Regions from separate parts of the Streptomyces sp. NBC_00554 genome, predicted to be linked through region 3. Evidence: predicted binding sites of a transcription regulator. Region 3 holds the regulator's gene; each other region holds the start of a gene.
The links. The regulator HspR, encoded in region 3, represses chaperone genes until heat shock. The targets are predictions, from matches to a motif close to TTGAGNNNNNNNNNCTCAA.

Region 1 (10,074 bases), 1.5 Mb from region 3:
CTGCCGCGGCGAGCCCCGGATCCGGGCCTGTGCCCGGTCCCTGACGCCGGTCCGGACCCGTCGGCTCGCCGAGCGCGTATCGAACGAGCCACTCGTGCGGTGGGCATCCGGCGGTCATCGTCGTTCACCCCCTTGGCGGCGCAACGCGCCCAGCCGGCCTCGGAGTTCTTCGCAGGCGCGGCTGGCCCGGCTCTTCACCGTGCCCTGGCTGATGCCGAGCCGCTCCGCCGTCTCGCGCACGCTGAAGCCGTCGACATAGCGGAGCGTCAGGATCTCCCGCGCGTCGTCGGGCAGGGTCGTCAGCGCGTCGCCGACGGAGGTGCCGGTGAGCTGCGTGCCCAGGGCGGCGTCCTCGGCGGAGGGCGCGACCAGAGTGGTGGCCGAGCGGGCCAGCGCCCCCTCACGCTCGACGGCCGCGTCAAGTCGGCCGCGTTTACGCAACTGGTCGACGAGCTTGCGCTGGGCGATGGTCCACAGCCAGCCGCGCGCGTTGCCGTCGCGGTAGGTCCCCGCGCTGTAGTTCACCGCGATGAACGTTTCCTGCAGTACGTCGTCGACCACGTCCAGCGCGATACGGCGCTGAAGCAGTCTCGCCTGCAACCAGGGGCTGTTGCGGACCATCAGCCGGTGCAGGGCGTACGGGTCGCCCGCCGCGACGGCCTGGATCAGTTCTGCGTCGTACGTGGAGGCCGGCGGGCCGGGCGGGTCGTCCGCCGTCCCCTGGGCCGGAGTTGACGTCATGGTGCCCCGGTCGGATCGTTCGCGAGCCGGGGCCTCCCCAGCCACGGCAGCAAGTGCAGTCACGCTTCGCTATCGTCCGCATGCTCTGCGTTGGTTCCATGGCGAGGGAAGGCGCGCTCGGGGGGCGCGCGAAGTACGGCTACCGCGTGGGGGGAGCCCGGCGGTCGGGCGCGCCGGGCTCCGGGCGGTCGATGTGCCGGTTCGGGGATGCCGGGTCGGCCCTCCCCCTGCCGAGCAGTGGGTGTCCGTCGTGCGGGGGGCTTGCGAAGCCGTGGCGGTACCGGCCTGAAGGAGGGAGGCTCCGGCGTCAGGCGCCGCCCGTGAACTTCGCGCTCGTCAGCGTCGCCTCCACGCGCCACCCGAGAGACTCGTACAGCGCCCGCCCATCCGGCGTTCCGCCCAGTACGCCGGTCACGGCGCCCTGCGCGACCGCCGCGTGCGTCAGCGTGCGCATCACCAGGCGGCCGAACCCTCGCCTGCGGTGCCGCGCGGACGTCTCTATCTGGTCGACCACCGCGGTCTCGCCCGTGGGGGCGATCTGGCCGCGCGCGGCCCAGGAGCCGTCGGGCGCGGCGAGCAGGACGCGGGTGACGCCGCCGCGAGACCAGGTGCGCAGGCGGTAGCCGTCGGGGACGGATACGTCGAGGGCGTGGCCGTCCTGGGTGGCTCGCCCGGGCGCGCCGGCGAGCGGCACCGACATCAGATAGCCGGGCTCGGGGTCGACCCACCAGCCCTCGCCGAGCCAGGGCCCGACGGTGGACGGCTCGGCGAACACCTTGAGCCACACCCCGGCCCCGGTCACCCCGTCGGCGACCTTCCGGACCGTCGCCTCCTCGACCGCTTCGTTCGTCATCCCGAGAACGTGCCGCGAGACGTGCTCCGGCTGCCCCACGTCGACCGTGTATCCCCACGGCTCGACCATCGGCGGAGCCGCCCCGCGCGAGACGACCCAGCCGTCGACCCAGGCCCGTACGATCTTGTCCACCAGGACCCCCTGTAATGGTTGCAATCCACTATCAGGGGTTACTTTAGCGGCGGCGCCGGGGAGTCCGCCGGGGGCGTCCACACATACGGCGTGGTCGTGGTCACGGCATGGAAGCCCAGCCGCCGCAGGATCGGGGCGCTGTCGTCGGAGGCGTCCACGTGGAGGAAGCGGACGCCGCGGGCGGTGGCGAGGGCGGCGCGGGTGGCGACCAGGGCACGGTAGATGCCCCGGCCCCGCCACTCAGACAGTGTCGAGCCGCCCCACAGGCTCGCGAACTCGGTGCCCGCACGGAAGACTAGCCAGGCCGCGGAGACCACCTCACCGCCGGCTTCCGCGACGTACACGGCGATCTCGTCGGGGGCGGCGTCGATCCGGCCGATCAGGTCGTCGGCGAGCCAGCTCCAGTCCTCCCCCCACACGGCCGACTCCATCGCGGCGATCCGGTGCATGTCCAGGTCCGCGGTGACCCGCCGCACGACGACACCCTCCGGCGCGACCGGCTGCCGTACGGCCATCTCCTCCGCGAGCCCGACGACCACCGTCTCCCGCTCCTCGGGCACGAAACCCGCGGCGCGCAGCCGTTCCGTGAGATCGGCGGGGTGATCATGTCCCCGCGTCTTCCACTCCACCGCCTCACCGCGCCCGGCGAAGTAGTCCCGCTGCCGGGCGATCAGGCGATCGAGTTCCGCCCCGCCCACTCCGAGCTCGCGCGGCCCGCTGACGAGCCCGCGGAACTGCCCGACGATCCGGAGCAGCGGCCCGTCCTGTTCGTACGTGACTCCCGTGGGAGGGATGGGAGGGGCGCCGCGCATCTGGTCGTCGTAGGCGGCGAGAAGGGTGTCGGTGTTCGTGTCTGTCACCGGGAAGACGCTACGGACCGTGCGGGTTGAGGCAACTGAATATCGGGGTGCGCAGCCGGAGCTTCTAGAGGTGCGCAGCCGGAGCGCGGAGCCTCCTCCGCCCTGGTCCTCCAGCCCCCACGGCGACGATCGCTGACAGCGAACACCCCCGGGGAACACCAGAGCGCTCACAAGCATTGAGTCCATGTAGCTCAACTTGCTTGTCGAGAGGAAGATCATGGCTGCCGATACGACGTCCACACCGCTCACCCTGCCCGTGCTGCCGCTCGACGACGAGGTCGTGCTGCCCGGAATGGTGGTTCCGCTGGATCTGAACGACACCGATGTGCGTGCCGCGGTGGAGGCTGCTCAGGCCGCCGCCCGTTCGACGCCGGGGAAGCCGCAGGTGCTGCTGGTGCCGCGGATCGACGGGACGTACGCGCGCACGGGTGTGCTCGGTACCGTCGAGCAGGTCGGCCGCCTTGCCGACGGCGACCCGGGCGCGCTGATCCGCGGACGTGGGCGCGTGCAGATCGGCGCCGGGACCACGGGTCCTGGAGCCGCTCTCTGGGTGGAGGGGACACGCGTCGCCGAGACCGTGCCCGAGCCGCTGCCCGGCCACGTCACCGAACTCGTCAAGGAGTACAAGGCCCTCGCCACCAGCTGGCTGCGCAAGCGCGGCGCCTGGCAGGTCGTGGACCGCGTGACGGCCATTGACGACGTCTCCGCCCTTGCCGACAACTCCGGTTACTCACCGTTCCTCTCCACCGAACAGAAGGTGGAGCTGCTGGAGACCGCCGACCCGGTCGCCCGTCTCAAGCTCGCCACCGAGCAGCTCCGCGAGCACCTCGCCGAGCAGGATGTCGCCGAGTCCATCGCCAAGGACGTACAGGAAGGCGTCGACAAGCAGCAGCGCGAGTTCCTGCTGCGACGCCAGCTCGATGCCGTACGCAAGGAGCTCCGTGACCTCAACGGGGAGGCCGGGGAGGACGAGAGCGACGACTACCGCTCCCGTGTCGAGGCCGCCGATCTTCCTGAGAACGTCCGCGAGGCCGCCCTCAAGGAGGTCGAGAAGCTGGAGCGCGCGAGCGACCAGTCGCCCGAGGGCTCCTGGATCCGGACCTGGCTCGACACCGTGCTCGAACTGCCGTGGAACGAGCGGACCGAGGACGCGTACGACATCCAGGGCGCCAAGGCGATCCTGGACGCCGAGCACGCGGGTCTCGAGGACGTGAAGGAGCGCATCACCGAGTACCTCGCCGTGCGCAAGCGCCGCTCCGAGCGCGGTCTCGGCGTGGTCGGTGGCCGCCGCGGCGGTGCCGTGCTCGCGCTCGTCGGACCTCCCGGCGTCGGCAAGACCTCGCTCGGCGAGTCCGTCGCGCACGCCATGGGACGCAAGTTCGTACGGGTCGCCCTGGGCGGCGTACGCGACGAGGCCGAGATCCGCGGACACCGGCGTACGTACGTCGGCGCGCTGCCCGGCCGTGTCGTCCGCGCCATCAAGGAGGCCGGGTCCATGAACCCGGTCGTGCTCCTGGACGAGATCGACAAGGTCGGCTCCGACTACCGCGGTGACCCCGCGGCGGCCCTCCTCGAAGTGCTCGACCCCGCCCAGAACCACACCTTCCGCGACCACTACCTGGAGGTCGAACTCGACCTCAGCGACGTCGTCTTCCTGGCCACCGCCAACGTCCTGGAAGCCATCCCGGAGGCCCTGCTCGACCGTATGGAGCTGGTCCGCCTCGACGGCTACACCGAGGACGAGAAGGTCGTCATCGCACGCGACCACCTGCTGCCGCGCCAGCTGGAGCGGGCCGGTCTGGAGAAGGACGAGGTCACGCTCGAGGAGAGCGCGCTGCGCAGGCTCGCAGGCGAGTACACCCGGGAAGCGGGCGTACGAAACCTGGAGCGCGGCATCGCCCGGCTGCTCCGCAAGGTCGCGGCGCAGCACGAACTCGGCGAGCGGAAGCTGCCGTTCACGGTGACCGAGGACGATCTGCGCGGCCTCATCGGGCGTCCGCACCATGTGCCCGAGTCCGCTCAGGACCCGGCCGAGCGCCGCACGGCGGTCCCCGGTGTCGCGACCGGACTTGCCGTCACGGGTGCGGGAGGTGACGTCCTCTTCGTGGAGGCGTCGCTCGCCGATCCCGAGACGGGCGCGGCCGGTCTGACCCTCACCGGTCAGCTCGGTGATGTGATGAAGGAGTCGGCGCAGATCGCGCTGAGCTTCCTGCGGTCGCACGGAGCCGAACTGGAACTGCCGGTCGGCGACCTCAAGGACCGGGGCGTGCACATCCACTTCCCGGCCGGGGCCGTCCCCAAGGACGGTCCGAGTGCGGGCGTCACCATGACGACCGCCCTCGCCTCGCTGCTCAGCGGCCGGCTGGTCCGCACCGACGTGGCCATGACCGGCGAGGTCTCCCTCACCGGCCGTGTCCTGCCCATCGGCGGCGTCAAGCAGAAGCTGCTCGCCGCGCACCGGGCCGGCGTCACGACGGTGATCATCCCGAAGCGCAACGAACCCGACCTGGACGACGTCCCGGCCGAGGTCCTGGACAAGCTCGACGTCCACGCGGTGACGGATGTCCGCCAGGTGCTGGAGCTGGCGCTCGCGCCGGCGACGAACGGCGCGACCGCGGAGGTTCCGGTGGCGGCGTGACGGACGCCATCGGATGAGGAAGGCCCGGGTCCCGGAAAGGGGATCCGGGCCTTCCCATGTCCGGGGTCCCGGAAAAAAGGGGGGTCCGGTCCGTCAGCCGTTGGCGAGCGCCACCACCCGGTCCAGCGCCCCGTTGAACTTGTTGTGGTCACCGACCGTCGGCCCCGACGACGTGTACTGCCACATCGTGTAGTAGCTCCAGCCCGCCGGCAGCGTGCCCACGGCGGTGGCGTAGCGGGCGACCCACAGCGGGTTGGCGGTCGCGAAACCGGCGTAGTTGCCGGTGCACTCCGTCCACCAGCTGGTCGCCGTGTAGATCACGGCGTCGCGCCCGGTACGCGCCTTGTACTGGGTGAGGAAGCTGCTGATCCAGCTGACCATGGCGCTCTGCGTCTTCCCGTAGCAGGAGGCCCCGTACGGGTTCCACTCGATGTCGAGCACGCCGGGCAGCGTCCTGCCGTCCTTCGACCAGCCGCCGCCGTGGTCGACGAAGTAGTTGGCCTGGGTGGCGCCTGTCGTCGTGTCGGGGGTCGCGAAGTGGTACGCGCCGCGGATCATGCCGACGTTGTACGAGCCGTTGTACTGCTGGGCGAAGTACGGGTTCGTGTAGTACGTCCCCTCCGTCGCCTTGGTGTAGGCCCACTTGACGCCGCTGCCCCACAGGGTCGCCCAGGCGACGTTGCCCTGATGGCTGCTGACGTCCACGCCTTCCGTCTGCGTGGCGTCGCCGGTCGCCGGGGTGCCGCCCTGGCCGTCGTGGGCGACGACGCCCATGCCCAGGTGGGCGGAGCCGCGGGCGGGGATGTCGGCGGCCTGGGCCGGAAGGGCGAGGAGGAGGGAGAAGGCGGCGAGCAGGATCCCCAGGGCGGAGAAGCGCTTCGGCGAGTGTGAGCGGCCGGTCGTTCCGGATCTGTGTCTGCGTCTGTGCGCGGGCATGTCGTGCCTCCGAGGAGATCGGTGGTGCACGGTGGTGCTCGGTGGGGGAACGCCTGCGGCATGCGCCCGCTCTGTATGTGGGGGGGCAAGTCCTCATCGACTTGCCGGTGGCGTGGCCGGCCATGCCGGGAAATTCCTGCTGTGGCATCTTCTGCTGTGGTCATGCCAGAAACTGCCTGCCATTGAAGCTACGCACGCAGCGGACCACGCGGGAAGAGGGCCCGGACGCTGCCGTTGGTCTACGCCTGCGAAATACTGGCGGAGCTGCGGCGATAGCGCCTCTTGGCAGAAACTTTCAGGATCCGGAAACCGAGTCAGGGGTGCTGACGTGCACGAGGACCCGAACGGCGACGGACGTCGTGTCGAACCCATGGCGTCCGGGAGTGGTGTGGACCAGGAATTCCCCGCACTGGAACGCGAGTTGACGGTGTTCCTGCGGCGTGCCCGGGCCTCCTCCGGCGAGATGGCCCGCGAGGTCCATCCCGACCTGGAGTCCTCCGCGTACGGCCTCCTCTTCCGCCTGGAGGAGTGCGGCAGCCAGCGCGCCACGGAGCTCGCCGCCTACATCGGCGTCGGCAAGGCCACCATGTCCCGCCAGCTCCGCGCCCTGGAAGACCTGGGCCTCGTCGCCCGCGAGCCCGACCCCGCCGACGGCCGCGCCTGGCTCGTCCACCTCACGGAGGAGGGCCGGACGCGTTTCAGCACGGTGCGGGAGGCGCGTCGGGCGCGCTACGTGCGGCAACTGGGGGGTTGGGACCCCCGGGAGGTCGCGGAACTGGCGCGGTTGCTGCATCAGCTGAACAGCGGGATGGAGAAGTAGCGGACCGAGCGGTGAGGCGGCCCGTCACGAGGAGAAGCGGCGGACCGCGGACCGAGCGGCGGGGCGAACGCTTGTCGGGTCACCTTCCATCCGACTGGAAACGGGTGGCGGAGCGGGCGGGCGAACACCGCCGCGAAGCGGCGGGCTGCCCCTCACGCGGAGGAGCGGCCGACCACTCGGAGAAGCGCGCTCGCACGAAGCGGCGCCGGCTCACCACTCCACGAACACCACCGTCGCGTCGTCATGCGTCTTGCTCCGCCCCAGACGCACCCGCCGCTCCGCGTCCGCCGCCTCCAGCGCCCGTACGCGATCCACCAGCGCCTGAGCCCCTTCCTTCCGTACGACGGTGAACAGGCCCGCCCAGTCGCCCTCCTGGAACTTCTCCACCCACCGGGTGGCGCCGTCGGTCAGGGCGGCCAGCGCCCGGACGGACGATCGCGGCACCGTCCCCGTCACCGCGCGCGACGCCACCGAGGGATCCGCGGCGGCCGTGAAGAAGCCGCCCTCCTGGTTGCGGAGGGTCGAGTCGGTGAGGGCGGCGGAGGTGAGGGTCGCGCGGGGGACGTGGGAGAGGCGGTCGTCGAGGAGCGGGGTGACGGAACCGTCGGGGGACTCGAGGAGCAGTGCCGAATCCGACAGGACCAGATATTCGACCTCGGCGGAGGACCAGCGGGCGAGGACGACGGTTGCCTGAGGTGTGCGCGGGTGAGAAAGGTCACAGGTTTCGGCGTGGGCCTCGGCGGTGCGCGAAATCGAGCGGGAGAGGACCTCCCGCAGCGTCAGATCCCGGTGGGAAAGGGACAGTTCGGTCAGTGCTCCGCCGAGACGGGCGGAGAACCAGGCGACGGAATGCACGCATCCGTCGCCCCCCTCGGGGGGTGTCACCCCGTCCAGGACGACCAGTGCGCCCCCCTGTCCTGAGGCGGGAAGTCCGACCGATGCGAAGTCCTCATTGGGGCGGGCCGGGCCGCCGGGTTCCGAGACGAGTTCGGTACGCATCCGGCCAGTCTGCACGAGCCCTTCACAAGGTCCACGAGAGGCTGGCATCGACCGCCGGATGGGCGCGGACCGGCAGCTCAGCCGCCGGGTTTGGCATGGAATGATCGACTCCGGCGAAGCGTGGCGGCGAATACTGCCAAAGCCCGTCGCTCACGTCCAACCGGCCCGCCGTGCGGACGAACCGCACAGGCCAGAGGGACTTGCCCGCCAACTCCCGTCCGATGTTCACTCCTTCGGGTGGCGGGCCAGATGATGCGGGACCACTGCCCACCGGCACTGGGAGGGTCGGGAGCCGTACTGGGCGAACGCCCTAGTTGACGGAACGTCACCCGGGCCCATGGGTACACGAGTCAGGAATGCGAGCACCGGTGCAGAAGACGCGGCCGAGGCGCACAGGCAAGCAGACGGCCTCCAGCTCGACCGGGGGTGGCGCCACCGGCGACACCGCCGACTCGGCGGGCAGGGGCCGGACCGCCCACGTACGTAACCGGCTGATCGTCGCCGTTGCGGTCGTCGCGGCAGCCATCGCCGGCGCGGGCGCCCCCACGATCCTGACCGCCTCGGGTCAGCTGAACGACTCCCAGAACCTGGTGACGCTCGCGCAGCGCACCCAGCAGGCGCTGACCCTCGCGCACTCGCTGGCCGACGAGCGCGACGAGGTCACCTCGTACATCGCCGCGGGCCGCCCGAAGGACAAGGCGCCCTCGGAACAGCGCGGCGCCCGGGTCGACCGCCAGGTCGAGGAGTTGCGGGCGGACGAGGACGCCCCCGCCGCCCTCCTCACGGACCTCGACACGATCGCCTCGCTACGGAGAGCAGCGCTCACCGGCAAGAGCACCGCTCTCGAAGCGCACCGGTCGTACTCCGACGCCATCACCGAACTGCACGCCCTCGCCGAGGACCTGGCCGAGAAACTGCCGCCCCGAGCGGGCTCCGGCGCGCACTCCCTCGCCGAACTGGACACCGCAGTCCAGCAGTCCGCCGCCGCCCGCGGACTGCTCCTCGCGGCCCTCAGCATCCCGCGCACCACGCAGACCACCGTCGACCCGTACACCGGCCTGTCGACCACCACCAGCGTCTCCTCGGATGCCGAAACCAAGCAGCGCGACGCCCTCAGCGCCGCCGCCCAGCAGGCCCGCCTCCGCTCGGACGCGGCCCTCGCCGAGTTCCGCGAGCGGGCGCCCAAGGCCGACAAGAGCTCGTACGACTCCACGGTCACGGGGCCCGACGTCACCAACGCCGACAAGTACCTCTCGGGCCTCACCGACCAGCCGACGATCTCCGACGCCGAACTCGACACCAGTACCAAGAAGCTGGACGCGGCGCTCTCCGCCCGCGTCGACCTGATGCGCGGCGCCGAGGCCTCCCTCAACAGCCATCGCATCAAGGACCTCGAAGCGCTGCGGGACGAGGACGTCACCGCGCTGGAGATCCGCATCGCGATCATCGGCACGCTGCTGCTCGTCGCGGTCGGCGTCTCGATGGCCATGGCCCGCAGCCTGACCCGTCCGCTGGCTGTCCTGCGGCTCGGCTCGGCCCGCCTGGCCGCCGACCCGGGCGCGCAGGAGCCGGTCAAGTTCACCGGCCGCAACGACGAGTTCGCCCAGGTCGTCCGCTCCGTGAACGCGCTGCATGCGCACGCCGCCGCGCTCCACGAGCGGCTCACCACGCTCGAAGGCGACCGCAAGCACCTCATCGGCCAGCGCCAGCTGATGGCCGACGAGCGCGACAAGCTCCGCGTGGAACTCGCCGCGGCCGCCGCCCACTTGGAGCAGGTCCGCGGCAGCATCCACGGCACCTTCGTCAACCTCGCGCTGCGCACCCTCGGCCTCGTCGAGCGTCAACTCGGCGTCATCGAGGGCCTGGAGGAGCGCGAGCAGGACCCCGACCGCCTCGCCACCCTCTTCAAGCTCGACCACTTCGCGACCGTCATGCGGCGCCACAGCGAGAACCTGCTCGTCCTCGCGGGCGCCGAGCACGGCCAGCAGCACGCCGGGCCGGTCCCGCTGGTCGACGTCGTACGCGCCGCGGTCAGCGAGATCGAGCGGTACGAGCGTGTCCGCATCGCCACGCTGCCGCCGCACGCGCACCTTGC
Region 2 (10,074 bases), 2.9 Mb from region 3:
ATCATCAAGGGCGAGGCCCGCTGGCCCAGCCGCATGGAGGACCGCGACCTGCTCTACTACCTCGCCGAGTCCTTCCGCGGCCGGCTCGTCAAGGAGCTGCCCGCCAGCAAGGAGCACACCTCGGAGCACGGGCGGCAGACCGCGTTCCGCGCCAAGTCGCTCCTCGTCCAGCTCGCCGAGATCTCCGTCGAGGTCGCCCAGAGCGTCATCGCGTCCGACGCCGACGGCAATCCCGTACTGCCCGCCTGGTTCCTGGTGGAGGCGGCGCGGGACATGCCGCGTCTGGTGGAGGCGCGGCGATGAACCTCACCTGCGAGGCGGAGGCGCTGCGATGAGCCGCAAGCGCAAGCAGGGCGACAAGGAGAAGCCGGACCCGGCCGCCGAAGCCTTCGCCGAGGGGATGCGGCTGGTGCGGGCCAACCGCGCCCTTGCCGCCATCGGGTTCAGCACCTGCCGTCAGAAGGACTGCGCTGCCGGGCCCCGTGACGGCCTCGTCCGCGTCGACTCCAGTGGAGTTCTGCATGTGCACCCCACCCGCCGCGCCGAGCCCGCCGAATGGGCCTGGGCAGCCGCGCACGCCATCATCCACCTCGGCTTCGGCCATGTCCCGGCGGCGACCGGCGAACGGGTGCAGCCCGACCGCTTCGACCTCGCCGCCCGCTGCGCCGTGGTCAACCGCTTCCTGCTCGGCTTCCCGGTCGGCCTGACCCCCGAGGACCTGCCGGAGTCCTACCCCGCCGGCGACGAGGAGCAGCTCGCCGCGCGCTGGCGCCGCGACGGGATTCCGGCGGCGTACGAGCGGTGCGGCACGGCGGGCGGTGAACCGGACCAGCTCCTCGTGACCTGGCACACCTGGAGTGGCGGCACCGCGCCCGACTGGCAGCTCGCCTTCGCGCACGCGCTGACCCGGACCATGGCCGCGGCGATGGACATGGCGGGTGGCCGCCGCGCCTCCATGCGCGGCGGACCCACCCGGCTGCAGCCCTGGGAGAAGGCGCTGAGCTGGTTCGTGTCCTCCTACCCGCTCCTCGGCGGCATCGCGGCCGGCATCACCGTCGTCGCCGACGCCGAACTCGCCCGCGCCCACGGCATTTCCATCGCCGCGGTGAACGCGGAGGCCGCCGAGATCTACATCAACCCGCTGCGCGAATTCGACGACGAGGAATGGCGGTTCGTCCTCGCCCACGAAATGCTGCACGCCGCCCTGCGCCACAGCGACCGCTGCGGCACCCGCGACCCGTACCTCTTCAACATCGCCGCGGACTACGTCATCAACGGCTGGCTGAACGAGATGCACGTCGGCGCGATGCCCGAAGGGCTGCTGTACGACGTGGAGTTGAGGGATCTGTCGGCGGAGGAGGTGTACGACAGGATCGCGACGGACCTGCGCCGGATGCGCCGCCTGTCCACACTGCGCGGCAAGGGCGTCGGCGACATGCTCGGCGGCCCGCTCGGCTCGCCTCGCGACTACGTCGACCTCGACGAGTTCTACCGCCGGGGCCTCGGCCAGGGACTTGACCTGCACCAGCGGCAGGAGCGCGGTTTCCTGCCCGGCGGCCTGGTCGAGGAGATCCGCGCGCTCAGCCATCCACCGCTGGCCTGGGACGCCCAACTGGCCCGCTGGTTTGACGAGTTCGTGCCCCGCCCCGAGCCCCTGCGGACGTACGCGCGCCCCTCGCGCCGCCAGGCGGCGACCCCCGACATCCCGCGCGCGGGCCGCTACTTCCCGCCCGAGGAGATCGCCCGCTGCACCTTCGGCGTGGTCCTCGACACCTCCGCGTCCATGGACCGCACGCTGCTCGGCAAGGCGCTGGGCGCGATCGCCTCGTACGCCGAGGCCCGTGACGTACCGGCCGCGCGCGTCGTCTTCTGCGACGCCGCCCCGCACGACGCGGGCTATCTGCCGGTGACGGAGATCGCCGGACGGGTACGGGTGCGTGGGCGCGGCGGTACGGTCCTGCAGCCGGGCGTCGACCTGCTGCACCGCGCGGACGACTTCCCGCCGGGCGCGCCCATGCTGGTGATCACGGACGGCTGGTGCGACGTCCTGCGGGTGCGGCGCGAGCACGCGTACCTGATTCCGCAGGGCGCGCGGCTGCCGTTCACCGCGCGGGGGCCGGTGTTCCGGGTGAGTTGAGCGGGCGCGGCCCCATCAACTGGGTGCTCCGGGCCGAGGTGTGATCGGATGGGGCGTACGGAACCCCGGGAACGGGACCACACCCGAAAGGACCCATCGTGGCAACCACGCGCTCTGCACACACCGTCTGGGAAGGCAACCTGCTCGAGGGCAACGGCGTCGTCACCTTCGACTCCTCCGGCGCCATCGACGAGCAGCCCGTGACGTGGGCGTCGCGCGCCCAGGACGCGAACGGCAAGACCAGCCCCGAAGAGCTGATCGCGGCCGCCCACTCCAGCTGCTTCTCCATGGCGTTCTCGCACGCCCTCGCGGGGGCCGGTACCCCGCCCACCAAGCTCGTCACCTGCGCCGACGTCTCCTTCCAGCCCGGCGAGGGCATCACCGGCATCCACCTCACCGTCGAGGGCACGGTGCCGGGCATCGAAGAGGACGCCTTCGTCGCCGCGGCCGAGGACGCCAAGAAGAACTGCCCGGTCAGCCAGGCGCTCACCGGCACGACGATCACGCTGTCGGCGAAGCTCGCCTGACACGGATGCACAATGCGCCGCCGCGGTCCCCTTGAGGGGGCCGCGGCGCCGTCATGTCCGGGCCCGCGCAGGGGCCCCGCCTCGTTGAAGCGCAGGGCACCGCCCCATTGACAGATGCTCACTCAAGTTTTGTGCTTGGGGGCGGGCAGATCGGTCAGAGGCGGGCGGAAGGGGATGGACATGGCACGTGCGGTCGGGATCGATCTCGGTACGACGAACTCGGTGGTCGCTGTTCTGGAGGGCGGCGACCCCACGGTCGTCGTCAACGCGGAGGGCGCGCGCACCACGCCCTCGGTGGTGGCCTTCGCCAAGAACGGCGAGGTGCTCGTCGGCGAGGTCGCCAAACGGCAGGCGGTGACCAACGTGGAGCGCACCGCGCGTTCCGCGAAGCGGCACATGGGGGAGACGAGCTGGCGCTTCCCCGAGACGGGCGCCATCGACGGCACCCGGTACCGCGCGCAGGAACTGGCCGCGCGCGTGCTGCAGAAGCTGAAGCGGGACGCCGAGGCGTATCTCGGCGAGGACGTCACGGACGCCGTGATCACCGTGCCCGCCTACTTCGACGACGCGCAGCGCCAGGCCACCAAGGAGGCCGGTGAGATCGCGGGCCTCAAAGTCCTGCGGATCATCAACGAGCCGACGGCCGCCGCCCTCGCGTACGGGCTCGACCGTGGCGAGGAGCAGACCGTACTGGTCTTCGACCTGGGCGGCGGGACCTTCGACGTCTCGCTCCTCGAGATCGGCGACGGCGTGATCGAGGTCAAGGCGACCAACGGAGACACCAAACTCGGCGGCGACGACTGGGACCAGCGGGTCGTCGAGCACCTCGCCCAGCGGTTCAAGGCCTCGCACGGCATCGACCTCGGCCACGACAAGATGGCGCTGCAACGGCTGCGCGAGGGAGCCGAGAAGGCCAAGATCGAACTGTCCAGCGCCTCAGAGACGACCGTCAACCTGCCCTACATCACCGCCACCGCCGACGGGCCGCTGCACCTCGACGAGAAGCTGACGCGTGCTCAGTTCCAGGAGCTGACCGCCGACTTGCTCGACCGCTGCAAGAACCCCTTCCACCAGGCGGTGAAGGACGCGGGCGTGAAGCTGTCCGCGGTCGACCGTGTCATCCTGGTCGGCGGCTCGACCCGGATGCCCGCCGTCACCGACCTCGTGAAGGAACTCACCGGCAAGGACCCGCACAAGGGCGTCAACCCGGACGAGGTCGTGGCCGTGGGCGCCGCGCTCCAGGCGGGTGTCATCCGCGGCGACGTCAAGGACGTCCTCCTGCTCGACGTCACCCCGCTGTCCCTCGGCATCGAGACCAAGGGCGGCATCATGACCAAGCTCATCGAGCGCAACACCACGATCCCGACCCGGCGTTCGGAGATCTTCACGACCGCCGTGGACAACCAGCCCTCCGTCGGCATCCAGGTCTACCAGGGCGAGCGCGAGATCGCCGCGTACAACAAGAAGCTCGGCGTCTTCGACCTCACCGGGCTGCCGCCCGCGCCGCGCGGGGTGCCGCAGATCGAGGTCGCCTTCGACATCGACGCCAACGGGATCATGCACGTCTCCGCGAAGGACCTCGCCACCGGCCGCGAGCAGAAGATGACCGTCACCGGCGGCTCCGCGCTCCCCAAGAACGACATCGACCGCATGATGCGCGAGGCCGAGCAGTACGCCGACGAGGACCGGGAGCGTCGCGAGGCCGCCGAGACCCGCAACCAGGCCGAGCAACTCGTCTACCAGACCGAGAAGTTCATCCGCGAGAACGAGGAGCGCATTCCGCCCGGCTCCCTGCCGGACGTCGAGTCTGCCATCGCCGAGCTGAAGGAACTCCTGGAGGAGCCCGCCGACACGAGCGAGCTGCGGGCCGGCGTCGAGAAGCTCGCCACGGTGAGCCAGCGGATGGGGCAGGCGATGTACGCGCAGGCTCAGCAGGCGCCCGAGCAGACACCCCCGCAGGAGCCGGCCACCGAGCATGCCCCGAGCGAGGAGGAAGGCGTGGTGGACGCGGAGATCGTGGACGAAGAGAGGGAAAGGGGTGGAGATGCGGACAGGGGCAGGGACGCGAAGGGCGGTGCCGCCTAGTATCCCGGTGCCCCGCTTCGTCTGGTGTTCGGCCGCCCGTCACCCGGGGTCCCTAACGTGCGGGCCATGAAGAGACTTTCGATCACGGTCAGCGCTGTCGCGCTGACCGTCGGACTCGCGTCGCCCGCCATGGCCGACCGCGACTCCAAGGACTACGGTCAGGCCACCACGGCCTTCGGCCAGGCCACACTGACCGGCTTCGCCTCGCTTCCGGCCGAGACGTTCGTCCCGAACAGCGAGCCGTCCGGCTCGGCCATCGGAGCGGGCCCGTTCAACGGCATCACCGGCCCGTTCGCCGACCAGCCCGTCCAGGGCTTCAGCGGCGCCGTCAACCGCCACGACGGCAGCTACGACGTGCTGTCCGACAACGGTTACGGCAACAAGGCCAACAGCGCCGACTTCCTGCTCCGCGTGCACCGCGTCAAGCCGGACACGAAGACCGGCAAGGTCAAGGTCCTGGGCGGCTTCAACCTCAGCGACCCGTACCACAAGGTGCCGTTCCCGCTCACCCGGGCCGACCGGGTGCTGACCGGCGCCGACTTCGACGTCGAGTCGATCGTGCGGGCGTACGACGGCTCGTACTGGCTGGGCGACGAGTTCGGCCCGTTCCTGCTGCACTTCTCGCCGACCGGCAGGCTTCTCGAGGCCCCGATCTCCCTCGACGGGGTGCAGGCGCCGGAGAACCCGTACCTGAACGGCGCCCAGCCCACCACCGGCAGCAGCAAGGGCTTCGAGGGCATGGTCCGCGGGGTCGACGGCCGTCACCTCTACCCGCTGCTCGAAGGCACGGTCAACGGTGACACCCCCGGCGACCTGCGCTTCAGCGAGTTCGACCTGAAGTCGGGCGAGTACACCGGGAAGCGCTTCACCTACCGTCTCGAGTCGCCCTCGAACGCCATCGGTGACGCCATCGCCGTCGACAAGAACCGCTTCCTGGTCATCGAGCGCGACGGCGGCCAGGGCGCCGACGCCAAGTTCAAGCGGATCTACCTTGCCGACACCCGTGACCGCAACGGCGACGGGGCCATGGACAAGACCCTCGTGGCCGACCTGATGAACATCGCGAACCCGAAGGGCCTCGGCGGCTTCGGCGAGACGTTCACGTTCCCGTTCACCACGATCGAGGACGTGGTCCTCCTCGACAACCGGACGCTTGCCGTCCTGAACGACAACAACTTCCCGTTCTCCTCCGGCCGTACGCCGGGCAAGGCGGACAACAACGAGTTCATCACCATCAAGCTCTCGCAGAGCCTGAAGGCGGACAAGCGCGCCCTCCGCTAGGGGTGTTCAGCCCCGCCGTCCCGGCCGCGGCCCGAACTGCTTCGGGTCGCGGCTGTGTCACACCCGCTCACGACTTGCGGGCGACCGCCGCGTACAGGGGCACGATTCCCTCGGCCTTGGCGGCCACGTCTCCCGGTCCCGGACGCCAGTCGACGGCCGGGACCACGCCCGGCGCCAGCAGTTCCAGGCCGTCGAGGAAGCGGGTGAACTCGGCGCGGGTGCGCGGATGGAAGGGCGTGCCGCTCGCCCGGAAGAGCCCCGTGACCTTCGCGATGGTCTCGGGGCTGAGGTCAGGGGTGACCTGGGACAGGATCACGAAGCTGCCGGGCGCGAGCGCGGTGACGTACCCCTCGAGCAGGCCGTACACGTCGTCGCCGTCGGGGGCGTCGTCGAGGTAGTGGGTGAGCGCGACCAGTGACAGGGCGACGGGCCGGTCGAAGTCCAGGTGCTCGGCTGCCAGGCGCAGGATGGTGTCGGGGTCGCGGAAGTCGGCGTGCACATAGTCGGTGGCGCCCTCCGCGGTGCCCCGCAGCAGCGCCTCGGCATGCCGCAGGACGATCGGGTCGTTGTCGGCGTACACCACCTTCGCCGCCGGAACGATCTCCTGGGCGACCTGGTGGAGGTTGGGCTCGGTGGGGATGCCCGTGCCTATGTCCAGGAACTGGTGGATCCCGGCCTGCGCGACGACACGGGTGGCCCGGTGCATGAACCGGCGATTGGAGCGCGCGCTGCGCACGGCGGCCTCGTCCGCGGCGGCGATCTTCCGGGCCAGCTCCTCGTCCACCGGGTAGTTGTCCTTGCCGCCCAGCCACCAGTCGTAGACACGGGCGGGATGCGGACGGCTGGTGTCGATGCGGGTGGGCGCGGCGTCACTTCCGGTCACAGCGATGCTCCTCGGTAATTCCGGGTTTCCAACGTCTTCGAATGTCTTCAACGGCTGCGTGTTCCCGGCTCAGAAGCTCGTCCGGAACTCCTGGAGGATCTCCTTGGTGCGCTGCGCGGACGCCGCGTGTGCCGACATGTGGTCCAGGACCTCCAGGTGCAGGGCCACCTCGGCGCGCGAGTCGAGGTAGAGGGCACCGGTCACGTACTCGCTGTAGACCATGTCGGGCAGCTCCGGCTCCGCGAAGCGGAACAGGGCGAAGGACGTGTACGTCCCCGGGTGCGGGCCGTTCTCGAACTCGGCGATCTGGAGCGTGATGTGGTCGTGCTCGACGGCTTCCAGGAGCCGGTCGATCTGGTCGCGCATGACCTTGCTGTCGATGCTCACGGGGCGCCGCAGCGCCGTCTCGTCCATGATCACCCAGAGGTGGGGCGCGTTCTCGCGGGTGAGCAGCTCCTGCCGGTTCATGCGCAGTGCCACATGCCGCTCGATGGACTCGGGACCCGTCTGCCCGACCGTCCCGGCCTCCAGCACGGCCCGCGCGTACTCCTCGGTCTGCAGCAGTCCGGGAATGAAGTGCGGTTCGTACGAGCGGATCAGCTGGGCGGCACCCTCCAGGCTGACGTGCATGCTGAACCACTCCGGCAGCACATCGTGGAACCGCTGCCACCACCCCGGCCGGTTGGCCTCCTCGGCCAGCCCGATGAAGGCGGCCACCTCGTCGTCGGCCACGCCGTAGGTCGTCAACAGCACCTGTACGTACGGGATTTTGAGGGCGACCTCCGCCATCTCCATCCGCCGTACGGTCGCCGGGGCAACGCGCAACACACGCGCGGCCTCTTCCCGCTTCAGCCCCGCGGTCTCCCGCAACTCCTGGAGCCGCCGCCCCAGAACCACCTGCCCCACGGTGGGCGCAGCCCGCCGCTCACTCACGCCACGCCTCCCCACGCGCCGAAGTACACGCGCAGTGTGTCATGTTCCCCCACGACCCTCACAGGTTCGGCTTCATACCAGCAGTCCGCGCAGCGCTTTGAGGGACGTGTCACCCCGCAGGGCGGCGAGCAGTGCGTCGCCGTCCTCGGTGAGACGGAGCAGCATGGGCGCCAGTCCGATGGCTTCCGCGGCGAGTTCGCGCCGGTGCAGCCACTGTCTCTCGGCGAGCCAGCGGCTGGTGACTTCTGCTGCCGTCGACAGCGGCATCGACGCCTGCAATGCGCTGCTGCTGGCGAGGACGGCGGCCTTGAGAGTGGGATTCCCCGCGCGGGAGAACCGGTTCAGGACGGCGGGAATCCACTCCCGCAGACTCTCGGGGCGCATCTCGCCGGCGATGTCCATGGCGGCTGCCGCGCAGACCGGGTCCCATCCGCATCGGCCGAGCATGTGGAGTGCCTGGTCCATGTCGCCGAGCCGTGCGGAGCGGACCGCGATGGCCGCGCGGAGCCGGTCGCGCTCTCCGGCGCTGTCGACCCGCCTTTCCGCGGTCTCGGCCAGCACGGCCAGACGATCGTGGTCGAAGGCGTCGATGAGTGCCGAGACGTCGGTGGTCCACCCGACGGGAATGCTGTCCCGGTCGCTGTCGTCGGGGTACGCGCTCGCGCCCTCGGCGAAGCTGCGTGGCAGGAGCAGATCCCACGCCCTGTTGCGAAGGCCCTCGGGAACGTGGTGGAAGAGCTGTGCGGCCCAGGCCAGATTCGACGGATGCTCGGCCTTCTCGCCATGGAGGCACCTCTCCACTTCGTCCCAGAGCCGCTCCGCTTCGGCGGTGGGCACCGACGGGAGGAGGGCGGTGAGAATGTTCGCCGCGCGCCAGGCGGATTTGGTCCGGCTGCCTTGGACCGAAGCGTTCGCCAACTGTCGGCGCGCGTCCGCCTTTATCTGGAACATCAGCGTGGGCGACAGTTCGGGTCCGGCCGCCGACAGTGCGCAGGCCATGGCGAACGGGCTGCCGTTGCGCTCGGCGCAGGCCAGTGCGGCCGAGGGGCCGGCGGTTTCGATGAGGGGGACGAAGTAGTCGTGGAAGACGCGCCCCGTGCCCGGAGTGAGCCAGTCCTCGTGCCCTTGGCCGTAGTCGGAGATGAGCTGGGAGACCGTGTCCTGATCGAGCTCGCGGGACATTGCGGCGCATGCGGTGCGTCGCGCCGCATCCCTCATCCAGGATGGCAGGGGGGCCGTCAACTGCCGTACCTCTGCGGCCGGAACGGGGAAACGTGCGCTGATTCCGGCCAGCGCCGCGAACCTCAGAGCGCCGTTTTCGAGAGCGCGGAGAGTGTCGGTCCACCCTCTGACGGGAGGCTCGGTGGCAAGGCTCGCCCGCAGTGCCTCCACCGATGTTTCTGTGAGGTGTGGACGGTACGTCGCGGCCAGCGCCGCCTGCGCCGCATGGACCCCGAAGCCTGCCCAACGCGCCAGCACCGCTCGGAGACCCAGAGGTCTTCCCGCGTCGGCTTCCGTCGTGGCGACGCGTAGCGCTTCGGGAATCAGTTCCTCGCCCAGCGCCGGAGCGACAGCCTCCAGCGCACCCCAGAATCTGTCGCGGTCCTCGGCCCGGCCGATGATGCGAAGGGCGAGCCCCCCGAGTCCGCCCCTCGCCATGTCGGTCAGGGTGCGCCTCGCGTCACTGGCTCCGCCGTTGAGTGCTGTCTCGGCGTGTGCGGTCAGGAAGTCCACGATCTGCCGGTGTTCATCGGGTGGGCACGAGTTTCTGCTCAGGGCCGCGTAGACCCTGCACTGGTCGGATGGCGTGGGCGACGGCGCCATGGACCGCACGCGACGGCACAGTTCGGGCGTCAGATGGTCGGCCACTTCCTTGAGTACTTCTGCCCACAGCCACATCGAGTCCGGTGGGTCGTCCAGCATGCTGGACAGCCGCTCGGCGCGGACGCGGTCGGACAGCCAGGGAGCGGTCACCGTCACCGCTCCGGCAAGGAGATCGACCTCGTGGAGCCTTCCGCTGCCCAGAGCGCGGTCTCCCAGCAGCCAGTGCGCCGCGGCCTGTTCGGGATCGCGATAGCCGAGCGCCGCAGTGATCCGCGCCGCCTGGTGGGAGGGCACCGTGGCGGTCAGTCTGCGTAGGAGATCCGGTCGGCTGCCCCCCAACTCGTGGATGCGTTCGACGGCCTTCCGGCATGTCTCCACGGCGAGGTCGTCGTCCATCTGCGACA
Region 3 (10,074 bases):
ACCTTTGCGGAAGGCCGTGTGGACGGTGAGTTCCGCCAGGTCTTCGGGCAGATGACGGCTGCGCCGATCCGGGTGGGAGGGACCCCGTTGACCCTGACTCCGCAGTACGGCGGCTACTCGGACTTCCTGTCCGACGACACCCGGCGCGGCGAGTTCGACATCAAGTTCGCCATAAGCACGGCGCACGGGGTGCCGACCCGGCCGTCGTCGCACTGCTCAGTGGGCAGCGATGAGGACGCGGTCCACCTCGTACTCAAGGACACCGATCCCACCCGGGTGATATCCACGGATCCCCTGGTCGTCACCTTCGGCGCCCAGGACACGGAGTTCGCCGCCCCGGGCACGAGTGGCTGCGGCCCCCTGCGCCGCACACTCGACCGAGCCCTGGGCCTGCCGTCCGCGTCGGGGGCGAACGCCTTCGACATGGACGTCACGGTGGCCATCCGGCCCTACATATAGACCGGTTCGGTGAGTCATTGCCGGTACCTGTGACCCACGGGCACCCTCGCCGCACCGCGCCCCGCCGGACGAATCCGGCGAGGCGCGATAGCGGAACCCCTCATCCACCAACCGTCAGCAGTAAGCCTTGGCCGCCTTCTTGGCGGTACCCCTGGCCGGTGCCTCGGTGCACTTCACGCCGCCCTCGGTCTGGACGCTCCAGCTGCGGGCCTTGCCGTACGCCTTCTTGCCGTAGCCGGTCCCGCTACCGTTGCAGGTCTTGGCCTCCCAGTAGCCGGAGGCCTTCTTCACACCGCTGAAGACGACATACGTGCCGGACTTGTTGAAGTTGAACTCGACCGACTCACTGGTCTCCTTCGTCTTCTCTCCGGCCTTGGTCAGAGTGCCGGAGACGTGGGCGTCCATGCTGGAGATGACCCACTGCGCCGAGTAGCTGGCACCGGCGGTGATCTCACGGCCGGAGCTCACGGTCGAGCGATAGGTGGCCGACTTCGTGTACTTGCCGGTGCCGTCCTGAGGGATGTTGATCTGCTTGGCGTGGGTGATGACCCACGCCGACGACAGCGAGGTCCAGGTGGCGTGCTTGTAGCCGGGCTCACAGATGATCGGCGCGGCGCTGGCCACACCGGCCGGCAAGCCCACCATCAGCAGGGCTGCGATACCGGTCGTGGCCATGGTCGCCGTCAGTCGCTTGTTCAATGCAAACTCCCCGTTTGGTGATCCATGCCCCGAACAACTTGTCGGGGCACGGCCAAATAGAAGCAGTCGCATTAGCGACGCGCAAGAAGATTTCCGGGCTCGAACGAAATCCGGCGTAGCGTCGAATAGCCTTGCCCATCAGGCATGTTGGCGAATCGACACACCGCCGCGATCGATCAATGACAATCATGACCATTCACTAACACAAACAGGACAAGGCCGCGACGGCCGACATGCCCCACGCGTACAAGGTGCGGGCACTGAACGCGGCCTCGCCCGGCGCGGAGTCCGCACTGTCCCCCTGAGGTGTCGGCGACCCCCGGCGGCCTGACGGTCAAACGCGCGCAAGATCCGTACAACCAAGCCGCGTCCTCACGAGTCCTGATCGTCAACGGCTTTGCCCGCCGTTGACGATCAGGAGCGAAGGAACGCATGAACCCAGCGAGACCCACGACGGCCGCAGTCGCCGGCACCGTCGTGCTCATCACCGCGGCCGGCCTGCTCGTGGCCGCCAACTCCGCCTCCGCCGCGACGAGTTGCGCATCACCGGTCTACAAACGGCAGTTCTTCGCGAACACCAACTTCTCCGGTACGCCGAAGAAGACCGACTGCGATACGGCCATCGACCAGAACTGGGGCACGGGTGCGCCCGCCTCCGGCATGCCGACCAACAATTTCGGCGTCCGCTGGACGGTGACCCGCGACTTCGGCTCCGGCGGCCCCTTCGCCCTCCCCGTCTCCACCCAGGACGGCATCCGCGTCTACCTCGACGGCACCCGCAAGGTCGACATCTGGAAGAACGTGTCGTCCACGGTGAAGAAGACCGTCAACGTCACCGTCCCCAAGGGCAAGCACACCCTCCGCGTCGACTACGTCAACTGGACCGGCACCGCGAACGTCAAGTTCGCCTACACGCCCAGGACTTCGGCCACCGTCGACAAGGTCAAGCCCCTCACCCCGACGGGCACAGCGGTCACGTACGACAAGACCACCGGCAAAGCCAAGCTCACCTGGACGAAGAACAAAGAGCTGGACCTCGCGAGCTACCGCGTCTACCGGCGCCTTCAGGGCAGCACCACCTGGACCAAGCTCACCACCACGACCGCCACCTCGTACACCGACACGACCCTGCCGAAGACGGGCAAGACGTACTACTACGAGGTCCGCGCCTACGACAAGGCGGGCAACTCCTCGGCCGGAAGCGCCGACAAGCCCGTCACCACCGTGGACAAGACCCCGCCGGCCGCGCCGTTCGTCGAGATGGACGCGTGCGCGTCCCTCGAGCCCTACGCGGCCCCGCAGCTCGTCACCACCGCGGAGAACAAGGCCGACATCGCCTGGTACGAGATGCAGCGGCTGAACGCCGCCACCGGCGCCTGGAGCACCATCTACTCCGGTGCCAAGGGCGCGATCTGCGACACCGGGTACCGCTTGGACGGCAGCAAGGTCACCTACCGCGGGCGGGCCCGTGACGCCGCCGGGAACTGGTCCGCGTACTCGGCCGCCACCACGGTCACCACCTCCGACCTGACGCCGCCGGCACCCGTCACCGACGCCCGCGTCGAGTACGAGTCGGGCGTTCCCCACCTGGTGTGGTCGACCGCCGACGAGGCCGCCTCGTACCAGGTCCTGCAGTACGTGCCGTCCACCGGCGGGTACATCGACGCCCTGGCCGCGAGCACGGGTACGACGGTCACCACGACGACCGCGACGGACGTCGTCCCGATGCAGCGGCTGGCCGTCTCCGACACCTACCGGTATGTGGTCCGGGCGGTGGACACGGCCGGTAACGCTGCCGCGCCGGCAGAGGTCGAACTCGCCCTGGCGGAACGGCCGGAGCCCGTCACCGCCCACAAGGTGACCGCGGCCGCGTACGGCCAATGGGGCGTGCAGCTGGACTGGCGCACCTCCGACCCCTGGGGGATCGACGACAGCACGCGATCCTCCTTCCGGATCCTGCGGACGGACACCACGACCGGGACCAGCACCGTCGTGGACCAGTGCGTCTCCCACATGTCGCCCGACAGCGGGACGCTCGAATCCCCGTACACGTACACGCTCTCGTGGGCCTCCGGCACCGACCCCGCCTACGCCAAGGGCAGCTCCACCGCCATCTCCTCCTGCCTGGACGCCTCCGGCGAGTCCGAGACCGCCTACGAGTACCGCGTCATCGCGGTCGACTCCTACGGGCACGCCTCGGAGCCCAGCACGGCCTCGGCGACGGCCACCACGCCGGACACCCTGCGGCCAGGGCCCGTCACCGACCTGACTGCGGAGCAGATCCCGATGGGTGTGCGGCTCACCTGGACGGCCCCGACCGACGACCCCGACCCGGTCCAGGGATACCTGGTGTGGCAGGGCAGCACCGATCCGGACACCGGCGAGACGGTCTGGAAGCGCAACTGCTGGGGCGGGGACTCCCTGGGCGAGACCGAGATCCTGTGCGCGACCGTCCCCGACGGGAAGGAGCACGTGTACCGGGTGGTCGGGTACGACTACCAGCCGGGCACGGACGCGGGCGTGGAGGACTACGACGAGTCGGAGTACATCCCGATGAGCTACCACCCGGTGGACGTGCGGGTCACCCTGCCCGACACCCGGCCACCGGGATGGACGGGCACCGGGGTCGGCGAGGCCCCGTACCCGAACCTCTACCGGAGCTGCAACGACAGCCTGTTCTCGACCGTTCCCTGCACGGTGTACCTGGGTTACGACTACCGGGTGGAGCGGTGGGACCCGGCCGGCGGGGCATGGTCCACGCTCGACGCGGGGGTGGTGAGCGACTCGTGGCCCGTGTCCTCCACGGACACGACCGTGTACGCGGACCGTCTGGGCCTCTACTACTACCGCGTGGTGTACATCAGCCCCGAGGGGGTCGAGGAGACCGTGCGGAGCGAGGCGTACGGGATCTGGGCCAGCTGGTTCTGACCCGAGCGGAGTGCCGCGTACGACGAAGGGGCCCGGAGGTTCAACCTCCGGGCCCCTTCACGCAGTTCGGCTACTCCGGCGACCGCTTCGGCCGCCACACCACCAGCGCACTCGTCTGCTGAACCTCCTGGTACGGAACCAGGTCGCGGCGGTACGAGGCGTGGACCGCCGCCTCGCGCTGCTGCATCGCGGCTGCCGCGCCGTCCACCGCCGACTGGAGTTCGGCGACGCGCTGCTGGAGCGCGGCGACCTGGTTCTCCAGCTCGATGATGCGCTTGATGCCGGCGAGGTTGATGCCCTCGTCCTGCGACAACGCCTGGACGGCGCGCAGCAGTTCGATGTCGCGGGCCGAGTAGCGCCGGCCGCGCCCGGCCGTGCGGTCGGGAGAGACCAGGCCGAGGCGGTCGTACTGACGCAGGGTCTGCGGGTGCAGGCCGGAGAGCTGGGCCGCCACCGAGATGACGTAGACCGGCGTCTCCTCGGTCAGTTCGTACGGGTTGCGTCGACGGCCGGTTCCATCCATGGCGTCCTCATGCTCCCTTCGCGGCCTGGAACAGCTCCGCCCGCGGGTCCTCTCCCGCGGTCGCCTCGCGATACGCCTCCAGGGCGTCACGAGCCTTGCCCGACACGTCCGTGGGGACCGACACCTCGACGGTGACCAGCAGGTCTCCGCGGGTGCCGTCCTTGCGGACCGCGCCCTTGCCGCGGGCGCGCATGGTGCGGCCGTTCGGCGTGCCCGGCGGCAGCTTCAGGGTCACCGCGGGTCCGCCCAGGGTGGGCACCTTGACCTCGCCGCCGAGGGCCGCCTCCGCGAAGGTGACGGGGACGGTGACGGTGAGGTTGTCGCCCTTGCGGCCGAAGACCGGGTGGGCATCGACGTGGACGGTGACGTACAGGTCGCCCGCGGGGCCGCCCCGTTCACCCGGGGCGCCCTTGCCACGGAGGCGGATGCGCTGGTTGTCGCTGACGCCGGCCGGGATACGGACCTGCATCGTGCGCGAGGACTTGGCGCGGCCGCTGCCGCTGCAGACCTCGCAGGGGGTCTCCGCGATCAGACCGCGGCCCTTGCAGTCGGGGCAGGGGTCGGTGAGGGAGAACCCGCCGCCGGAGCCCCGGGCGACCTGGCCGGTGCCGACGCACGTCGGGCACACGCGGGGTGTGCCGTTCGCGTCGCCGGTGCCCGAACACGCCTTGCAGGGCGCCTGGGAGGTCATCCGCAGCGGAACCGTCGCGCCGTCCACCGCCTCGGTGAAGCTGAGCGTCACCTCGGTGTCGATGTCCTGGCCGCGCCGGGGCTGCGTACGGGTACCGGTGGTGGCGCCGCCGCGGTTGAACAGCCCGCCGAACACGTCGCCGATCCCGCCGCCGAAGCCGCCGCCCTGCGGACCGCCGCCCTGGGTGCCGCCTCCGAAGAGGTCACCCAGGTCGAAGTTGAAGTTGCCGCCGCCGGCACCGGGGCCCGGACGGAAGCCGCCGTTGCCGAAGAGGGCGCGTGCCTCGTCGTACTCCTTGCGCTTCTTGGGGTCCCCGAGGATGTCGTTCGCCTCGGAGATCTCCTTGAAGCGCTCCTCCGCCTTGGCGTTGCCCTTGTTGGCGTCCGGGTGGAACTCGCGGGCGAGCTTCCGGTACGCCTTCTTGATCTCGGCCTCGGTGGCGTCCTTGGGGACGCCGAGGACCTTGTAGTAGTCCTTCTCGATGAAGTCCTTGGTGCTCATCCTCGACGTCCCTCCTCTCTCATACGTTCAACGTCAGCCCTCGTCCGGGCCACCGCTCTCCTTGTCGTCCGCCGCGTCGGCCGCCGTGTCCTCGGACTTGACGGGCTGCGCACCGGGCTGGGGCTCGGCGACGGCCACCCGCGCGGGGCGGATGGTGCGCTCGCCGAAGCGATACCCCGGCTGCAGAATCGCCACGCACGTCGTCTCCGTGACGTCCGGCGCGTACGAGTGCATCAGGGCCTCGTGGATCATCGGGTCGAAGGGCTCGCCCTCCTTGCCGAACTGCTGAAGTCCCATCTTCGCCGCGACGGACTCCAGCGACTCGGCCACCGACTTGAAGCCGCCGACCAGTTCGCCGTGGTCCCGCGCGCGGTTGATGTTGTCGAGCACCGGCAGGAGCTCGGTCAGGAGGTTCGCGATGGCGACCTCCTTGACCGCGATCCGGTCGCGCTCGACCCGGCGGCGGTAGTTCTGGTACTCGGCCTGGAGCCGCTGGAGGTCCGCCGTGCGCTCGCCGAGCGCCGTACGCACCTGGTCCAGCTGGGCCGTCAGACCGGCCAGTTGTGCCTGTGCTGCTGCTGATTCGTCCCCGGCCGGGGCCGCCCCCGAAGGGGCGGCCGTCGGCTCGGCGTCGTCAGGGGTGGCGCCGGAAGGGACGTCAGGCTTCTCTTCGAAGCCCGGGGTCTCCTCCGTCACGCGGCACCGTCCTTGCGGTCACGGTCCTCGTCGACGATCTCCGCGTCGACCACGTCGTCGTCGGACCTCGGCGCCTCGGCACCGGGGGCGTCACCCGCGGCCTGTGCGGCGTTGGCGTCGGCGTACATCGCCTGGCCGAGCTTCTGCGAGACCGCCGCGACCTTCTCGGTGGCGGTGCGGATCTCGGCGGTGTCCTCGCCCTTGAGCGCGGCCTTCAGCTCCTCGACGGAGGCCTCGACCTCGGTCTTGACCTCGCCGGGGACCTTGTCCTCGTTGTCCTTGAGGAACTTCTCCGTCTGGTAGACGAGCTGCTCGCCCTGGTTGCGGGACTCGGCGGCCTCGCGGCGGGCGTGGTCCTCCTCCGCGTACTTCTCGGCCTCTTCGCGCATCCGGTTGACCTCGTCCTTCGGCAGCGAGGAGCCACCGGTGACGGTCATCTTCTGCTCCTTGCCCGTGCCAAGGTCCTTGGCCGTGACGTGCATGATGCCGTTGGCGTCGATGTCGAAGGCGACCTCGATCTGCGGGACACCACGCGGGGCCGGCGGCAGGCCGGTCAGCTCGAACATCCCGAGCTTCTTGTTGTACGCCGCGATCTCGCGCTCGCCCTGGTAGACCTGGATCTGCACGGAGGGCTGGTTGTCCTCGGCGGTGGTGAAGATCTCGGACCGCTTGGTCGGGATCGTCGTGTTCCGCTCGATGAGCTTCGTCATGATGCCGCCCTTGGTCTCAATACCCAGGGACAGCGGGGTCACGTCGAGGAGCAGGACGTCCTTGACCTCACCCTTGAGGACACCGGCCTGGAGGGCGGCGCCGATGGCGACGACCTCGTCCGGGTTGACACCCTTGTTGGCGTCCTGACCGCCGGTCAGCTCCTTGACGAGCTCGGCGACGGCGGGCATACGGGTGGAGCCACCGACGAGAACGACGTGGTCGATCTCGGACAGCTGGATACCGGCGTCCTTGATGACGTTGTGGAACGGCGTCTTGCAGCGCTCCAGAAGGTCGGCCGTCAGCTGCTGGAACTGGGCGCGCGTGAGCTTCTCGTCCAGGTGCAGCGGGCCCTCGGCGGAGGCCGTGATGTAGGGCAGGTTGATCGAGGTCTCGGTGGACGAGGACAGCTCGATCTTGGCCTTCTCGGCAGCCTCACGGAGGCGCTGGAGGGCCATCTTGTCCTTGGCCAGGTCCACGCCGTGACCGGAGCGGAACTGCTGGACCAGGTAGTCCATGACCCGCTGGTCCCAGTCGTCACCACCGAGGTGGTTGTCGCCGTTCGTGGCCTTCACCTCGACGACGCCGTCGCCGATCTCGAGCAGCGAGACGTCGAAGGTGCCACCACCGAGGTCGAAGACGAGGATCGTCTGGTCGTCCTTGTCGAGGCCGTACGCCAGGGCGGCGGCCGTCGGCTCGTTGACGATACGCAGGACGTTCAGGCCCGCGATCTCGCCGGCCTCCTTCGTCGCCTGACGCTCGGAGTCGTTGAAGTACGCCGGAACGGTGATGACCGCGTCCGTGACCTTCTCGCCCAGGTACGCCTCGGCGTCGCGCTTCAGCTTCTGCAGGATGAAGGCGCTCATCTGCTGCGGGTTGAAGTGCTTCCCGTCGAGCTCGATCTTCCAGTCCGTACCCATGTGACGCTTCACGGACCTGATCGTCCGGTCCACGTTCGTGACCGCCTGGCGCTTGGCGACCTCGCCGACGAGCACCTCACCGTTCTTCGCGAAGGCGACGACGGACGGCGTGGTCCTGGCACCCTCGGCGTTGGTGATGACGGTGGGCTCGCCGCCCTCCAGAACGCTGACGACGGAGTTAGTCGTGCCCAGGTCGATGCCGACCGCACGTGCCATTTCAATTCCTCCAGCAATGACTTGAGTGGAACGGACTCAAGTGTGCACGACGCTCGCCGCGTGGTCAACAGAGCTGAGTCGAGGAGGCTCAACTCTTATCTGTTTCTTACGCGCACCTTGCGTCTGACCTGGGAATTTTAGCCCGTCCGGCTGTGGATTCTCAGCCCGTCCGACTGTGGATTCTCAGCCGGTCCGGCGGGGGAATCTTCAGCCCGTCCGGCGTTTGAGGACGAGCCCTTCGGGCGTTCGGGGGTCTGGGGGCGGAGCCCCCGGGGGACGGGAATGGGTAGGGGCGGCGGGGGCGAGAAAAAGGCCCCACACCCCCCACGAGCACCACCACGGCGACAACCCCAGCCACCCACCACGCAGCGCTCGGCTCCACCCACCCCAGGTCGATAAGCAAACCAACGAGCGCCCCGCCGAAAGCCGCCGTACCGATCACCACCATCACCCCCCGCGAAGTCAGCCCACCCCGCCGAAGCCGATGAGCAAGGTGCCCACCCGGCCCCCGAGCGGCAAGGGCGAGATCCACAAGCCCCACAGCCGTCAGCGAGAACAGCGCCGCGACCCCGGCCCCCGTCTCCCGCCCCCCATGGACAACCACCGCCGCCCCGGCCAGCACGAACCCGGCGAACAACGCCCCGCACCGCCCCGGCACGATCCGCGCCGGAGGCCGCCCCTGCATCAGGAACCCGGTGAGCGCCGCCGCCAGCACACTCAGCAGCGCCGCCGTCCCGTCCATGACCTCGGCCGCCGCACACCCGCTCAACGCGAAGGCGGTGACGACCCCGACGGTCCCCATCACCCCGTCGGCATGATCGAGCGAGACAAAGGCGAACGTCACGAAGACGATCCAGGCGACACCCAACACCCCGCCCAACAGCCCGAGTTCGCCGTACGGCACGGTCAGCGCGGCGGCGAGACCCACACCGCCCACCTGGACCGCGAGCGGCACGGCCCGCAGATCGGCGACAAGGCCGAGCAGCGCGACCCCGATCCCCGCCACCAGCAGCCGCCCGGCATCGGTCCCCAGCGGAGCAACGTCCGTCCACTCCCCCGCACCGGCCACGAGCGCCGTCCCCCCGACCACCGCCACCCCGCCCAGCAACGGAACCACCCGCAACCGCCGCCGCTCGACCACCCCGAAGCGCAGGGCGAACATCCGCAGCAGGGCGGCGAGCGCGGCGGTGAGGAGCAGGGCGGCGATGGCGGCGACGATTCCGTACAACACCCAGCTAATTTAGGACCGAATGTCGCAAATATGTCGCAGATAACACGATCGGGTTTACGTGTCGATCCGCAACCCCGACAAACAGGCACCGCCGGTCAGGGCAGCCTCAGCGACGCAGATCACCGCACCGCTGGCTACAGTGCGGCGAAAGAAGTGGGTAGTCTCAGACCGACTGCATAAGTTACCGCTTAGTAATCACCGCAATCACCTCCGAGATCACCCTCGGAGCAACACCTCGCAGGCCCGAGGAGCCCCCAATGCAACTCGCCGCGATCATTGTGTCGCTGGTACTCGCCGTGGTCGGCGTGGCGCTGTTCAGCAGAGCCATCGCGCAGATCTACCGGTTCGTACGGCTCGGCCAGGACGTCCCCGCGGGAACCCGCACCGACGACTGGACCGCGCGCACCGTCACGGTGGTCAGGGAGTTCCTCGGCCACACCCGGATGAACCGCTGGGGCATCGTCGGTGTGGCCCACTGGTTCGTCGCCATCGGCTTCTTCTC

Region 1: the regulator HspR is predicted to act here: its motif matches at 2,763-2,781, upstream of lon (endopeptidase La).
Region 2: the regulator HspR is predicted to act here: its motif matches at 2,772-2,790, upstream of dnaK (molecular chaperone DnaK).

The regions. Positions count from the first base shown of each region.
Region 1 is NZ_CP107799.1:3,275,996-3,286,069, reverse strand. Features, by position in the region: gene OG266_RS14090 (zf-HC2 domain-containing protein) at 1-118, opposite strand, end outside; gene OG266_RS14085 (RNA polymerase sigma factor) at 115-741, opposite strand; gene OG266_RS14080 (GNAT family N-acetyltransferase) at 1,049-1,726, opposite strand; gene OG266_RS14075 (GNAT family N-acetyltransferase) at 1,765-2,538, opposite strand; gene lon (endopeptidase La) at 2,804-5,224, shown strand; gene OG266_RS14065 (lysozyme) at 5,318-6,160, opposite strand; gene OG266_RS14060 (MarR family winged helix-turn-helix transcriptional regulator) at 6,489-6,980, shown strand; gene OG266_RS14055 (protein phosphatase 2C domain-containing protein) at 7,191-7,979, opposite strand; gene OG266_RS14050 (nitrate- and nitrite sensing domain-containing protein) at 8,348-10,074, shown strand, end outside.
Region 2 is NZ_CP107799.1:1,833,499-1,843,572, reverse strand. Features, by position in the region: gene OG266_RS08170 (MoxR family ATPase) at 1-303, shown strand, start outside; gene OG266_RS08165 (hypothetical protein) at 332-2,137, shown strand; gene OG266_RS08160 (OsmC family protein) at 2,236-2,664, shown strand; gene dnaK (molecular chaperone DnaK) at 2,845-4,749, shown strand; gene OG266_RS08150 (esterase-like activity of phytase family protein) at 4,816-6,030, shown strand; gene OG266_RS08145 (SAM-dependent methyltransferase) at 6,098-6,913, opposite strand; gene OG266_RS08140 (helix-turn-helix transcriptional regulator) at 6,983-7,846, opposite strand; gene OG266_RS08135 (trypsin-like peptidase domain-containing protein) at 7,919-10,074, opposite strand, start outside.
Region 3 is NZ_CP107799.1:4,773,920-4,783,993, forward strand. Features, by position in the region: gene OG266_RS20800 (hypothetical protein) at 1-459, shown strand, start outside; gene OG266_RS20805 (hypothetical protein) at 574-1,158, opposite strand; gene OG266_RS20810 (PA14 domain-containing protein) at 1,591-4,086, shown strand; gene OG266_RS20815 (heat shock protein transcriptional repressor HspR) at 4,157-4,609, opposite strand; gene dnaJ (molecular chaperone DnaJ) at 4,617-5,801, opposite strand; gene grpE (nucleotide exchange factor GrpE) at 5,835-6,497, opposite strand; gene dnaK (molecular chaperone DnaK) at 6,494-8,341, opposite strand; gene OG266_RS20835 (undecaprenyl/decaprenyl-phosphate alpha-N-acetylglucosaminyl 1-phosphate transferase) at 8,502-9,572, opposite strand; gene OG266_RS20840 ((Fe-S)-binding protein) at 9,830-10,074, shown strand, end outside.